DNA from 2 places in the Rhizobium sp. NLR8a genome. Region 1 is predicted to be linked to the other one. Evidence: predicted binding sites of a transcription regulator. Region 1 holds the regulator's gene; the other holds the start of a gene.
What was found. Region 1 encodes PhoB, which activates phosphate uptake and scavenging genes when phosphate is short. Its sites were predicted from a motif close to TGTCATNNANCTGTCAT; they were not measured.

Region 1 (7,429 bases):
GTCGGCCCCTTCCTGCGCGATTTCTCCGCGCAGATCAGCGGCCTGCTCTCCGGCAACTATTCGAACTTCATCCAGGCACAGAGCGTTCTGACCGCCGGTATCGTCATGGGCATCATGCTGATCCCCTACGTTTCCTCGCTGTCGGACGACATCATCACCGCCGTACCGCGGGCGCTGCGCGACGGTTCGCTCGGTCTCGGCGCCACACGCTCCGAAACCATCAAGAAGGTGGTCCTGCCGGCGGCACTTCCCGGCATCGTCGGCGCGCTGCTGATGACCGCCTCGCGCGCCATCGGCGAAACCATGATCGTCGTGCTGGCCGCAGGTGTTGCCGCCCGCATTCAGATCAACCCCTTCGAGCCGATGACCACGGTGACCGTCAAGATCGTCAATCAGCTGACAGGCGACCTCGAGTTCACCTCGCCGCAGACGCTGGTCGCCTTTGCGCTTGGCATCACGCTGTTCTGCATCACGCTTAGCCTCAACATCTATGCGCTCTACATCGTGCGCAAATATCGGGAGCAGTACGAATGACGAACATTGTTTCTCCCGCCGTCGGTGTCACCGTTTCCAAGGCGCCTGCCCGCCGTGACATCGGCATCAAGCGCCGCTATGCCGCCGAGCGCCGGTTCCAGGCCTACGGCATCGCCGCCATTGCCTTCGGCCTCATCTTTCTCTTCGTCCTGCTGTGGACGGTGATCGGCAAAGGCTACACCGCCTTCCAGCAGACGACGATCACCCTGCCGATCGAATTCGCCGAAAAGACGATCGATCCGAACGGCAAGCGGGCGACCGATCCTTCGGTGCTGATCGCCGCCAACTATCCGGTTCTGCTGCGTGACGCGATCGTCAAGCAGCTGAACATCAATGCATCGAGCCGTCCGGATGTGCGCGATGCAACCGCCATGCTCTCCAAGAGCGCGCCGATCCAGCTGCGCGATCTGGTCGTCGCCGATCCCTCGATCATCGGCAAGACGGTCAATGTCACCCTGCTCGCTGATGCCAATATTGACAGTGCCAACAAGGGCCAGATCGATCTTTCCGTCGATGAGAAGAACCGCAAGGTCAACGACAAGCAGGTCAACTGGATGAACCAGATGAAGGCGGGCGGCGTTCTCCAGAAGCAATTCAACAGCGGCCTCTTCGTCAACGGCAATTCCAGCCGCCCGGAGGCCGCCGGCCTCGGCGTTGCCCTCATCGGCTCGCTTTACTTGATGCTGATCGTGCTCGTTCTGTCGCTGCCGATCGGCGTCGCCGCCTCGATCTATCTCGAGGAGTTTGCGCCGAAGAACAGGCTGACGGACCTGATCGAGGTCAACATCAACAATCTCGCCGCCGTCCCGTCGATCGTCTACGGTCTGCTCGGCCTTTCCGTCTTCATCAACTTCATCGGCCTGCCGCGCTCGGCTTCGCTGGTCGGTGGCCTGGTGCTGACGCTGATGACCCTGCCGACGATCATCATCGCCACCCGCGCGGCTCTGCGCGCCGTGCCGCCTTCGATCCGCGCCGCAGCGCTCGGCCTCGGCGCCTCGAAGATGCAGATGGTGTTCCACCATGTCCTGCCGCTTGCCATGCCCGGCATCCTCACCGGCACGATCATCGGCCTGGCGCACGCGCTTGGCGAAACCGCGCCGCTGCTCTTGATCGGCATGGTCGCCTTCGTCGCCAATGCGCCCACGACACCGCTCGAGCCCTCGACGGCCTTGCCCGTGCAGGTCTATATGTGGGCGAACGAGGCCGAACGTGCCTTCGTGGAGCGTACTTCGGGTGCCATCATCGTCCTGCTCCTGTTCCTGATCGTCATGAACATGGGCGCCATCCTCTTGCGTCGTCGCTTCGAGCGCCGCTGGTAAACGGAGTTAAACATCATGAACATGCTGACGGAAGCTGCAGTTGAAAAGGCGCTGGATCAGAAGATGAGCAACGTCCCGTATAAAATGATTGGACAGGATGTCTCCGTATATTACGGCGAGAAGCGCGCGCTTTTCGACGTGAACCTGAACATCCGCGAAAACACCGTAACCGCCCTGATCGGCCCCTCGGGCTGCGGCAAGTCGACCTTCCTGCGAAGCCTCAACCGCATGAACGACACGATCGAAGGCTGCCGCGTCACCGGCAAGATCACGCTCGACAGCGACGACATCTATGATCCGGATATCGACGTGGTCGAACTTCGCGCCCGCGTCGGCATGGTTTTCCAGAAGCCGAACCCGTTCCCGAAGTCGATCTACGAAAACGTCTCCTACGGCCCGCGCATCCACGGTCTCGCCAAGTCGAAGGCCGATCTCGACCAGATCGTCGAGAGCAGCCTGCAGCGCGCCGGCCTGTGGAACGAGGTCAAGGACCGCGTGCACGAATCCGGCACCGGCCTCTCCGGCGGTCAGCAGCAGCGCCTGTGCATTGCCCGCGCCGTCGCCGTCAGCCCGGAGGTCATCCTGATGGACGAACCCTGCTCGGCCCTTGATCCGATTGCCACCGCCAAGGTCGAGGAGCTGATCCACGAGTTGCGCGAGAACTACACGATCGTCATCGTCACCCACTCCATGCAGCAGGCCGCGCGTGTTTCGCAGCGCACCGCCATGTTCCACCTCGGCAACCTCGTCGAGGAGAACGACACCGACAAGATGTTCACCAACCCCGACGATCCACGCACCCAGGATTACATCATGGGTCGCTTCGGCTGATCCCGGCGACACGAAGCTTTCCGTTATTCGAGGACAAAGCCCCATGGCATCGACACATATTTATTCCGCCTATGATGATGATCTGAAGTTCCTCTCCAGGCGGATTTCCGAAATGGGCGGCCTGGCCGAACAGATGGTCGCGGAATCCGTCCGGGCGCTGGTCAACGGCGATACGGCGCTGGCGCAAAAGGTCATTTCCGACGATGTGATCCTCGATCACACCGAACGCGAGATTGGCGACAAGGCGATCGTCACCATCGCCCGCCGTCAGCCGATGGCCTCGGACCTGCGCGAGATCATGGGTTCGATCCGCATCGCCGCCGATCTCGAACGCGTCGGCGACCTCGGCAAGAACACCGCCAAGCGCGTCATCGCCGTGCAGAGCACAGGCGTGCCGCGCAAGCTCGCCCGCGGCCTCGAGCACCTCTCCGAGCTGGCGCTCGTCCAGCTCAAGGAAGTGCTCGACGTCTATACGACACGCGCCGCCGACAAGGCGACCGCCATCCGCGAACGCGACAACGAGATCGACGCGATGTACACCTCGCTGTTCCGCGAGCTCTTGACCTACATGATGGAAGATCCGCGCAACATCACGAGCTGCACGCATCTGCTCTTTTGCGCCAAGAACATCGAGCGCATCGGCGACCATGCCACCAACATCGCCGAGACGATTTACTACATGGCGACGGGCGCCCAGCCGGAAGGCGATCGTCCGAAGGATGACAGTGCCAACACCGTCGGCGCCGCGACGGAATAATTGTTCCGAACGAGCCGCCCGGGCCAGCCGCCCGGACCAGTCACTTGCGTGCGCGCCCGTTCGGGGCGCGCAAAGAGGTCGCAGCCAATTTCTGAATTTGCGCAGGACGCCTGCTTAAATCGTCCCGGTTTAAGGCTTGTGCGCGAGGAGACGGACACGCATGATCCCGAGAGTCGCAGTTGTTGAAGACGAGGAAGCGCTGAGCGTGCTTCTTCGCTATAATCTTGAGGCGGAAGGCTTTGAGGTCGATACCATCCTGCGCGGCGACGAGGCCGAGATCAGGCTTCAGGAGCGCACGCCCGACCTTCTCATCCTCGACTGGATGCTGCCCGGCGTCTCCGGCATCGAACTCTGCCGGCGCCTGCGCATGCGGCCGGAAACCGAGCGGCTGCCGATCATCATGCTGACGGCGCGCGGCGAGGAGAGCGAGCGTGTGCGCGGACTGTCCACCGGCGCCGACGATTACGTCGTCAAGCCCTTCTCGACCCCCGAGCTCGTCGCCCGCGTCAAGGCGATGCTGCGTCGGGCCCGTCCCGAGGTGCTGTCCTCGGTGCTGAAATGCGGCGATATCGAGCTCGACCGCGAAACCCATCGTGTCCACCGCAAGAGCCGCGAAGTCCGCCTCGGCCCGACCGAATTCCGGCTGCTGGAATTCCTGATGTCGTCGCCGGGCCGGGTCTTTTCCCGTTCGCAGCTGCTGGACGGCGTCTGGGGCCACGACATCTATGTCGACGAACGCACCGTCGACGTCCATGTCGGCCGCCTGCGCAAGGCGCTGAATTTCTCCAATATGCAGGACGTCATCCGCACCGTCCGCGGCGCCGGTTATTCGATGGAGGCCTGAAGGCTGAGGGAGTGTGGGGTTGGCGTTCCCGCCAAACGCACGGCAGTACGGCTTGTGAGGCCCGCCTTGTCGTCCATCGTCGCCGCTGCGGAGCCAGCGTCGTTGCGCCGGCGAGGCTTATGCGTCTCGGCACCACCTTTCCATCGCGCCTGCAAAGCCGACTTGTCCCGGCGCCACCTCTCCTCCGTCAAGCCCTGGCATGACGGAGTGTGGGGGTTGCTAAACGCAAAGGTCACTTCCCACTCGAATAAGAAACGGCGGCCCGTTTTTTATGTCTGGCTATACCGGTCCGCTCAGCTGACCCGCGCCGCCGCCCGGCGGCGTTCGTTGATCGGCTGATAGGCAAGCTTCTGATGATAGCTGCAATAGGGCGAATTGTCCGGGGATTCGCAGCCGCAGAAATGGAAATCTTCCTTGAGCGGATCGCCGACCGGCCACTTGCAGGTGCGTTCGGTGAGCTCCGTCAGGCCGAGGCGGCGGGAAATCGGCACCACCACGTTGCCCTTCGGCACATATTCCATTTCCTCGACTGTATCGATCTCGATCTCTTCCTTCAGCAGGGTTGCGCCCTGCTGGCGGGTCACGGTGCGGGTGGCGATCCGGGAGGCGTAGTTCGGCGCGCGCGGCGCGGATGTCTGGCGCTTCGGCGTGCGCGCCGCGGTGGCCGTGCCGCCGGCCTTGGCGCGGCCGGGAAGGCTGAGCCTGTGCACCTTGCCGATAACGGCGTTTCGGCTGACCCCGCCAAGCTGCGCAGCAATCTGGCTGGCGCTCAGTCCTTCGGCCCAAAGCTTCTTGAGTTTCTCGACCCGCTCGTCTGTCCAGTTCATGCCCTGTCTCCACCTTTTGCGTTGGTGATGGCAGAATCCCTCACCGTTGTCCCGGAAGCCTCCGAAACAAGAAACGCTTGATCAATTTTGGTGACTAGTTCCGCCGCATGCAGTCTAGTAATTGAACTTTAACCTAGTGTGAGGCTGACTCCGTGACAAGAGTCGCGGGAATCCGGATGAATCGAATTTCAAGTTTTTCCCCAACTTGCTGCCTCTGCGTGTCATTTCTGCAATAATGCCTGTTGAAGGCCGAAAGTGCCCCTGTACAAGCTTGCGGCATACGCTAAGGCCGCAGTTTTGTTGACATTGCAGCGCGAAAAGGAAATAGTACCGCTCGCCGCCGAAAGGCGGCATTTTTGATTTTTCGGACCTGGTTTTGTTAGCCGGAATCCGCGCATGACAACATTGAACGGGAGACCCGCGATGGCTGAAGCCGCGCCGCTTTACGACACCTATTCTCGTGCCCCGCTGCGGTTCGAGCGAGGCGAGGGCGTATGGCTGATCGCCGAGAGCGGCGAGCGTTATCTCGATTTCGGCGCCGGGGTCGCCGTCACCTCCGTCGGCCACGGCAACCCGCATGTGGTCGCGGCGCTGAAGGAGCAGGCCGACAAGGTCTGGCACCTCTCCAATATCTATGAAATTCCCGGCCAGGAGCGCCTGGCCAAACGCCTGACCGACGCCACCTTCGCCGACAAGGTGTTCTTCACCAATTCGGGCGCCGAGGCGCTCGAATGCGCCATCAAGACGGCGCGCCGCTATCAGTTTTCCAAGGGCCATCCCGAGAGGTTCCATATCATCACCTTCGAAGGCGCTTTCCACGGCCGCACGCTGGCGACGATCGCCGCCGGCGGCCAGGAGAAATATCTCGAAGGTTTCGGCCCCAAGGCGCCGGGTTTCGATCAGGTGCCGTTCGGCGACATCGATGCCGTGCGTGCCGCCATTACCGATGCGACGGCCGCAATCCTGATCGAGCCGGTGCAGGGCGAGGGCGGCGTGCGTCCCGCCACCAGCGAATTCATGAAGGCGCTGCGCCGGATCTGCGACGAAAATGGCCTGCTGCTGATCCTCGACGAGGTGCAGACGGGCGTCGGCCGTACCGGCAAGCTGTTTGCCCATGAATGGTCCGGCATCACGCCTGATATCATGGCCGTCGCCAAGGGCATCGGCGGCGGCTTCCCGCTCGGCGCCTGCCTTGCAACCGCCGAGGCCGCTTCCGGCATGAAGGCCGGCACGCATGGTTCGACCTATGGCGGCAATCCGCTGGCCATGGCGGTCGGCAGCGCCGTGCTCGACGTCATCCTCGCCGATGGCTTCCTTGAGCATGTGCGCGACGTCGCGCTCGTCTTCCGCCAGGGACTGGCCTCGCTCAAGGATCGTTATCCCGATGTGATCGAGGATATCCGAGGCGAAGGGCTTCTTCTCGGTGTCAAGGCTGCGGTTCCCTCGGCCGAATTGCTGCAGGCGATCCGCGCCGCGCATCTGCTCGGCGTGCCGGCCGGCGACAACGTCATCCGCCTTCTTCCGCCGCTGGTGGTCACTGCCGAGGAAGCCCGCGAAGGGCTTGTGCGCCTCGAGCGCGCCGCCGAGAGCATCCGCGCCGCCAAGATCAAGAAGACGGCTTGAAGGGATCGCCGCCTTCGGGCGCACGACAGGTAAGAACATGGCTCCTAAACATTTCCTCGATCTTTCGGCCGTCACATCGGCCGACCTCAGAACCATCATGAACGACGCGCTCGCCCGCAAGCAGGCCTTCAAGGCCGGCAAGGGCGACAAGCCGCTCGCCGGCAAGATGCTGGCGATGATCTTCGAGAAGCCGTCGACGCGCACCCGCGTCTCTTTCGACGTGGGCATGCGCCAGCTCGGCGGGGAAACGCTGTTCCTCTCTGGCACCGAAATGCAGCTCGGCCGCGCCGAGACGATCGGCGACACCGCCAAGGTGCTGTCGCGTTATGTCGATGCGATCATGATCCGCACCACCGAGCACTCGCGCCTGCTGGAGCTTGCCGAACATGCGACCGTGCCTGTCATCAACGCGCTGACGGACGATACCCATCCCTGCCAGATCATGGCCGATATCATGACCTTCGAGGAGCATCGCGGCCCGATCAAGGGCAAGACCATCGCCTGGACCGGCGACGGCAACAATGTGCTGCATTCGCTGGTCGAAGGGGCGGCGCGCTTCGGCTACCGCATGAACATGGCCGTCCCCCTTGGTTCGGAGCCCAAGGATCACTATCTGAACTGGGCCCGCAATGAGGGCGCCGAAATCATGCTCTGCCATGATGCCGACCGTGCGGTCGAAGGCGTCGATTGCGTG
Region 2 (7,429 bases), on a different contig from region 1:
GGAAAGCCCTCGCCGGGCGGCAGCTGATAACCCGCCATCAGGCTGTCCCCGAATCCGACGAGATTGATCGTCCGCGCATTGACTCCAACGGCAAAGATCAGCGACACCGCGATGACGGTGAATTGAAGCGCGGCAACTTTAAATCTCATTCTGGCTTCCCTAGATTGGCGAGGTGCCGTGATGCGGCCATTGCGTTAGTGATTAATATAGGTCGATTTCTGTTGGCAAAAACCATCATCGAGTTGAAGGGCGCCGATCTCACCCTTGGCAGTGCGGCCGCCTCCGTCCATGTTCTGAAGGGCATCGATCTCGATATCGCTGCCGGCGAATCCGTTGGCATCGTCGGACCTTCCGGTTCCGGCAAATCCACCCTGCTGATGGTGCTTGCCGGACTGGAAAAGCTCGACAGCGGCGAAATCAATATCAACGACACGCCGCTCCATGCCCTGAGTGAGGATGAGGTCGCCGATTTCCGCGGCCGCAACATCGGCATCGTCTTCCAGTCCTTCCACCTGATCGCCAACATGACGGCGCTGGAAAACGTCGCGGTGCCGCTGGAGCTCGCCAATATCAGCAACGCCTTCGAAATCGCCCATCGCGAACTGAGTTCGGTCGGCCTCGGCGAACGGCTGAACCACTATCCCGGCCAGCTTTCCGGCGGCGAGCAGCAGCGCGTGGCGATTGCCAGAGCGCTCGCTCCCTCGCCCGCCTTGCTGATCGCCGACGAGCCCACAGGCAATCTCGATACCGAAACGGGCCGACAGATCGCCGACCTTCTCTTCGCCAAACAGGCCGAACGCGGCATGACCCTGCTTCTCGTCACCCACGACGTCTCGCTTGCAAACCGCTGCTCGCGCCAGATCCGCGTCCGTTCCGGCAGGATCGAGGGCGACAGCGCCGCCCGCCGCAGCGAGGCGGCAATCGCATGAGCACGGTCACGCCACGCGTCGCGCTCGCTTTTCGCCTGGCGCTCCGCGAGCTGCGCGGTGGCATTCGCGGCTTCTACATCTTCCTGGCGTGCATCGCGCTCGGCACCGGTGCGATCGCCGCCGTCAATTCCGTTTCGCAGTCGATCACTGACACGATCGCCTCGCAAGGGCAGGAGCTGCTGGCGGGCGACGTCCGCTTCGAGCTCAACAATCGCCAGGCGACATCTCAGGAAATGAGCTTCCTTCAGGGCCTGGGAACCATTTCGGTTTCAACCGGCCTTCGCTCGATGGCCCGCAAGCCCGACGGTTCCGACCAGGCGCTGGTCGAGGTCAAGGCCGTCGACGACGCCTATCCGCTCTACGGCAGGTTCGTCGCCGAACCGGACTATCCGCTTGCAGCCCTGCTCTCCAGCCAAGGGGGCACCTATGGCGCGGTCGCCGCCCCGCTGCTTCTCGATCGGCTAGGCCTTGCGGTCGGCGACGAATTGCTGCTCGGCAATGTCAAGCTCAGCATTACCGGCACGGTGAAGACCGAGCCCGACGCGCTGTCGGAAGGCTTCGGTTTTGCGCCGCGTCTGCTCGTCAGCCGCCAGGCGCTCGAAGCGTCGGGGCTGATCCAGACCGGAAGTCTGGTCGAACACGCCTATAAGATCCGGTTGGAAGATAAGGGCGCCATGTCGGGCATCCAGGCCCGCGCCTCCAAGGAGTTTCCCTCCGCCGGCTGGGCGATCCGTACCAGTGATCGCGCAGCACCCTCCCTCACCGAAAATATCACCCGTTTCTCGCAATTCCTGACGCTGGTCGGCCTCACCGCGCTGATCGTCGGCGGCGTCGGCGTCGCCAATGCCGTGCGTGCTTTCCTCGATTCCAAGCGCACCACCATCGCCACCTTCAAATGCCTCGGCGCTCCAGCCGCCGTCGTCGTTCTGATCTATCTCTTTCAGATCGCCATCATCGCCCTTGGCGGCATCTTGGCCGGCCTCGTCATCGGCGCCCTGTCGCCGATCTTTGCGGCACAGTTCCTGGCGCAATTCCTGCCGGTCTCAACCGCGCCGACCCTCTATCCCGGCGCCCTGCTGCTCGCGACGCTGTTCGGCATCCTGACGACGCTCGCCTTCGCCATTCTGCCGCTTGGTCATGCCCGCGAAGTGCCGGCAACGGCGCTCTTCCGAGAGCAGGGCTTCGAAGCCCGCCGGCTGCCGTCCTGGCCTTATATCCTGCTTGCCGCCGTCTTCATGGCGGCCCTTGCCAGCCTTGCCATCCTCACCGCCTATGATCGTTTTATCGCCGTCGTCTTCGTCGGCGCAATCATCTTCGCCTTCGTCGTCCTGCGCCTCGTCGCCGCCTTGATCGCCTGGCTCGCGCGCCGCAGCCCGCGCGTTCACTCGCCGGCGCTCAGGCTCGCGATTGGCAACATCCACCGCCCCGGAGCGCTGACGCCCTCGGTCGTCCTCTCGCTCGGCCTCGGCCTGGCATTGCTGGTGACCCTGACCTTGATCGACGGCAACCTGCGCCAGCAGCTGACCGGCCGCATGAACGAGGGGGCACCCAACTTCTTCTTCGTCGATATCCAGAGTGCCGAGGTCGATGCCTTCCGCAATCTCGTCCAGGCGCAAGCGCCAAGGGGCAAGCTGATGGAGGTGCCGATGCTGCGCGGCCGGATCGTCGCCTTCAATGGTGAGGATGTCACCAAGATGAATGTGCCGGCCGCCGGCCGCTGGGTGCTGAACGGCGATCGCGGCATCACCTACGCCGACACGCTGCCCGAAAATGCCGCGCTCGCCGAAGGCAGCTGGTGGGACAAGGATTACAGCGGCGAGCCGCTCGTCTCCTTCTCCTCGGAAGAAGCGCATGAACTCGGCCTCAAGATCGGCGATACCGTCACCGTCAACGTGCTCGGCCGCAACATCACTGCAAAGATCGCCAATCTGCGCCGTGTCGAGTGGGAATCGCTGTCGATCAATTTCGTCATGGTCTTCTCGCCGAACACGTTCCGCGGCGCCCCGCATGCCTGGCTGGCGACGCTAACCGATCCCTCCTCAACACCGGCCGAAGATGCTGCCATCCTGAAATCCGTCACCCACACCTATCCGACGATCACCAGCGTGCGCGTCAAGGATGCGATCGATATCGTCAACCAGCTCGTCGCCCAGCTTGCGACAGCGATCCGCGCCGCCGCATCGGTGGCGCTCGTCGCCTCTATTCTTGTCCTTGCCGGGGCGCTCGCCGCCGGCAACAGGGCGCGCACTCACGACGCGGTGGTGCTGAAGACGCTCGGCGCCACGCGCGCTATGCTGATTCGCGCCTTCAGCTACGAATATCTGATCCTCGGGCTGGCCACCGCGATCTTCGCACTCTTTGCCGGCGGTATCGCCGCCTGGTTCATCGTCGCCCGCATCATGCGACTGCCGTCTGCCTTCCTGCCCGATGTGGCGGGACTGACGCTCGTCACCGCGCTCGTGCTCACCGTCGGCATCGGCCTCATCGGCACCTGGCGCATCCTCGGGCAGAAGGCCGCACCGGTGCTGCGTGAGCTTTAGACGGATAGCACGGTCGACACGACTTCACGTTACGGCGATTTAACCGGCCGCGCCTTTGCAAGCCCCTTGTTTGCAAAGGGCGAAAGCCTCATATTGTCTGCAGGCATGCTGGAGCTCCGCAGCGGCGCCCGGGTCGAAAACCCCGACACCGTATCTCCTTCGGAGCTTGTAAGAGGAAACTATGGCTGATCTTCGTAACTATCAAAGCCGCGTCCAGACCGGCGAGATGATTGATCAAGGCCTGCGCGCATATATGCTCAAGGTCTACAATCTGATGGCGCTGGGCCTGGCGATCACCGGCGTGGCAGCATATCTCGGATTCAACTTCGCGGTCCAGGACGGCCAGCTCACCCAGTTTGGCGCGCTTCTGTTCCAGTCGCCGTTGCGCTGGGTCGTGATCCTTGCCCCCCTTGCGGTCGTCTTCTTCCTGAGCTTCCGCATTCATCAGATGAGCGTGTCCGCCGCCCAGACCACCTTCTGGATCTACGCCGCCTTGGTAGGGCTGTCGCTCTCGTCGGTCTTCCTGGTCTATACAGGCCAGAGCGTCGTTCAGACCTTCTTCGTCACCGCCGCCTCCTTCGGCGCGCTGTCTCTTTACGGCTATACGGCGAAGCGTGACCTGTCGGCGATGGGTTCGTTCCTGATCATGGGTCTCTTCGGCCTGATCATCGCCTCGCTCGTCAACATCTTCCTGGCTTCATCCGCGCTGCAGTTCGCGATCTCGGTGATCGGCGTGCTGATCTTCGCAGGTCTCACCGCCTACGACACGCAGCGGATCAAGGAACTCTACTATGAAGCGGATGACGTCGCTGTCGCCGGTCGCAAGGCGATCATGGGCGCACTGACGCTATACCTCGACTTCCTCAACCTGTTCATGTTCCTGCTGCAGTTCATGGGTAACCGCAGATAACAGGCGCATTGATAGATCGAAAAGGCGGCTTCGGCCGCCTTTTTTGTTGCACCGGTTTCTCAGGGGTGGTTTTAGAGGAGCCTGCTCCTTCCGACGGACCTGCCGCCCGATGTCCTTCCTCCTGCGCGACGCCTCCCAAACCGACATCACCGCCATTACGGAGATCTATCGCGACTCGGTCCTCAATGGCGTTGCAAGCTACGAGATTGCGCCGCCCTCCGAGGCCGAAATGGCCCAGCGGTTTTCCGTGATCGTCAGCCAGCAATATCCCTATATCGCCGCAACCGATGCTGACGGGAAACTCCTGGGCTACGCTTATGCGTCGGCCTTCCGCACCCGCCCTGCCTATCGCTGGATGGTGGAGGATTCGATCTACCTGGCACCCGAAGCCCGCGGCCGCGGCATCGGCAAGGCACTGATCGCCGAGCTGATCGACCGCTGCACCGGGCTTGGCTTTCGTCAGATGGTAGCCGTCATCGGCGGCGCGAGCCCGGCCTCGATCGCGCTTCATCTGAAGGCAGGTTTTGTGGAGGTCGGACTGATGAAGGGTACCGGCTACAAGCACGGCCGCTGGCTGGACACGATGCTCATGCAGCGCAGCCTCGGCGAGGGCATGAGGACCGATCCGGATCCCTCCATTTATCCCGGTACGCTGTTTGCGGGCTGATGAGAATTATTTATCGACAAGCTTCAAGGCCTTGTCGAACACCTTGAGGACCTGATTCAGCTCGTGCCCGCGCTTCAGGATCATGCCGTTGACGTTGATGACAGAATAGGCGCCCTGCTTGGCGGCAAGCTTCGGGTTCTTTTCGATCCGGAAGAGCGGCATCTCGCCGGAGCGCTTGAAGACGGAAAAGACTGCTCTGTCCTTCAGATGGTCGATGGCATAATCGCGCCATTCCCCCTCGCCGACCATGCGGCCGTAGATCCAGAGGATCGCGTCCAGCTCGCGCCGGTGGAAGGTCACCGGAAGCGGGTCCTTGCTTTGCTTGTACTCCCTGAGATCGACGACGACCGAGGAACTATTGTCGACGGAGCGGCTTTCGCCGTGTCGCAAATCCGGCTGATCTGTCATCAGGTCTCCAAGGCCTCCGCTTGTGACAGGAGAGTGACAGTTTGCCCGAGCCGCCGCAAATTGCAAGAGCGCGGCCCCTCACATTCGGCCTACGGCAGCGCCGCACGTCCAGACACCTTTCGCTGGGGACGAAGCAGTGCTTTCTCCCCAGCGCCGCATTTCAGTCAAAACAGCGCCTCATTTGCAGGGGATTTATGCATCCCGGTTTGGCGCCAGCGCGCCAAAGGGCCCGGCGGAGCGTATCGACCTTAACCCCAGCCCCGAATACGCTCGGCCGGGCCGCCCGGCATTTCACCCGTAATCGGTTGAAATATCAGATATTTTTTCCCGCCATTACCACGGTCGCCCCGAGAATCGCTGCCGGATCGCCGTCGGCCGTTGCCGACTGCAGCAGAATCGCGCAGCCCTCGAGCTGCGGCCGCTGCAGGACGCTCGCCGGCAGCGTCAGACTGGTCGCCTTGCCGTCCCACATGCCTACGGTTTCGACATTGGTGACGCTGTGCAGATAGGAGATCTTCTTGCCGCTGTTTTCGCCTTTTTCGACGTCGATCGTCTTTTCCTTGTCGAAATAGACCATCACGACATTGGCCTTTCCCTGCCCTGCGCCGATTTTGATCTCCAGCTCGTCGCCGCGCATTGCCGCGCTGACGGGGATGGTCAGCCCGTTGCCTTCGCTGCTGTAGGTGTCGATCTTGCTGTTGATGCCGGTGAGATCGGCGCCGGCCAAATGGCCACGGCCATTGACGATCGCCTGCGGCGTATAGACGTTGCTGCGACCCATCGTCCTGGCATAGCCGTACTGCCGCTCGGTATTTTCCTTCGAGCTCAGCGTATCGGCCCAGCCGAGATAATTCCAGTAGTCGATGTGATAGGCGAGCGCGATGACATCGCCCTGATTCACCAGCTTGCGAAAGGCGGCATCAGCGGGAGGACAGGAGGAGCAGCCCTGCGACGTGAAAAGCTCGACGACGCCTTTGGGCTTGCCGTCTTCGGCCTGCAGCGAGCCTGCAAGAGCAACGCCGACGATCAGCGGAATCAAGAAACGGGGGGACATTCACCTGCACCTCTTTTTCAGCGCCGGCGGCGTTTGGAACCGAAGGCTCTGAGATATGAACGTACGAATAATCCTTCCGGGTCCAAACGAAAAATCACGAACGGGTGAGACCGTAGCTCGGCCGGAACGCAGCTGAAACAAATCATCGTGAGCCTCCGGCAAAGACTCTTGCAGCAAAGAAAAGCCGCCGGAAACGCTCTCCGGCGGCCATTATCAATCCACTCTCCTAGACCCGGGTGATTTTAGGCCGACCGGCCTAAAATCTGAATCCGGATCTACATCAAAGAAGAAGAGCATGATGTCGTCCGAAAACCGCTCACACTTTTCGGCATCATGCCCTGAAAATCAGGCAGCGAGATCACGCAGGACCGTCTGCAGAATGCCGCCATTGTTGAGGTAGATCACCTCGTCGAGCGTATCGACACGCGACAACAGCGGAACTTCCTTCACAGTGCCGTCGCCATAGGTAATCTTGGCGATCTTCCTCTCGCGCGGCTTGATCTTGTCCAGCCCCTCGATGGTGACGAGCTCATCACCCTTGAGGCCGAGGCTCTGCCAGGTCGTGCCCTCTTCGAAGACGAAGGGGATGACGCCCATGCCGACCAGGTTCGAGCGATGGATGCGCTCGAAGCTCTGGGCGATGACAGCCTTGACGCCGAGCAGGTTGGTGCCCTTGGCAGCCCAGTCGCGCGAGGAGCCGTTGCCGTATTCGACACCGGCGAAGATGACGAGCGGAACGCCTTCTGCCTTGTACTGCATGGCGGCGTCGTAGATCGAAGTCTCTTCCTTCGACGGGTAGTGGATGGTGTAGCCGCCTTCCTTGCCGTTCGGGCCGAGCATATGGTTGCGGATGCGGATATTGGCAAAGGTGCCGCGCATCATCACCTCATGGTTGCCGCGCCGCGTGCCGTACTGGTTGAA

Region 2: a site for PhoB is predicted at 5,477-5,493, ahead of HJC04_RS10960 (DUF2794 domain-containing protein). Genes of this name have one in related genera too.

Annotation. Positions count from the first base shown of each region.
Region 1 covers NZ_JABDWI010000004.1:273,462-280,890, forward strand. The annotation lists gene pstC (phosphate ABC transporter permease subunit PstC) at 1-534, shown strand, start outside; gene pstA (phosphate ABC transporter permease PstA) at 531-1,853, shown strand; gene pstB (phosphate ABC transporter ATP-binding protein PstB) at 1,869-2,684, shown strand; gene phoU (phosphate signaling complex protein PhoU) at 2,728-3,441, shown strand; gene phoB (phosphate regulon transcriptional regulator PhoB) at 3,602-4,285, shown strand; gene HJC04_RS09565 (GcrA family cell cycle regulator) at 4,579-5,112, opposite strand; gene HJC04_RS09570 (aspartate aminotransferase family protein) at 5,536-6,735, shown strand; gene argF (ornithine carbamoyltransferase) at 6,773-7,429, shown strand, end outside.
Region 2 covers NZ_JABDWI010000005.1:91,353-98,781, forward strand. The annotation lists gene HJC04_RS10935 (arylesterase) at 1-149, opposite strand, end outside; gene HJC04_RS10940 (ABC transporter ATP-binding protein) at 222-929, shown strand; gene HJC04_RS10945 (ABC transporter permease) at 926-3,469, shown strand; gene HJC04_RS10950 (Bax inhibitor-1/YccA family protein) at 3,651-4,379, shown strand; gene HJC04_RS10955 (GNAT family N-acetyltransferase) at 4,489-5,046, shown strand; gene HJC04_RS10960 (DUF2794 domain-containing protein) at 5,053-5,454, opposite strand; gene HJC04_RS10965 (thioredoxin family protein) at 5,768-6,508, opposite strand; gene acnA (aconitate hydratase AcnA) at 6,854-7,429, opposite strand, start outside.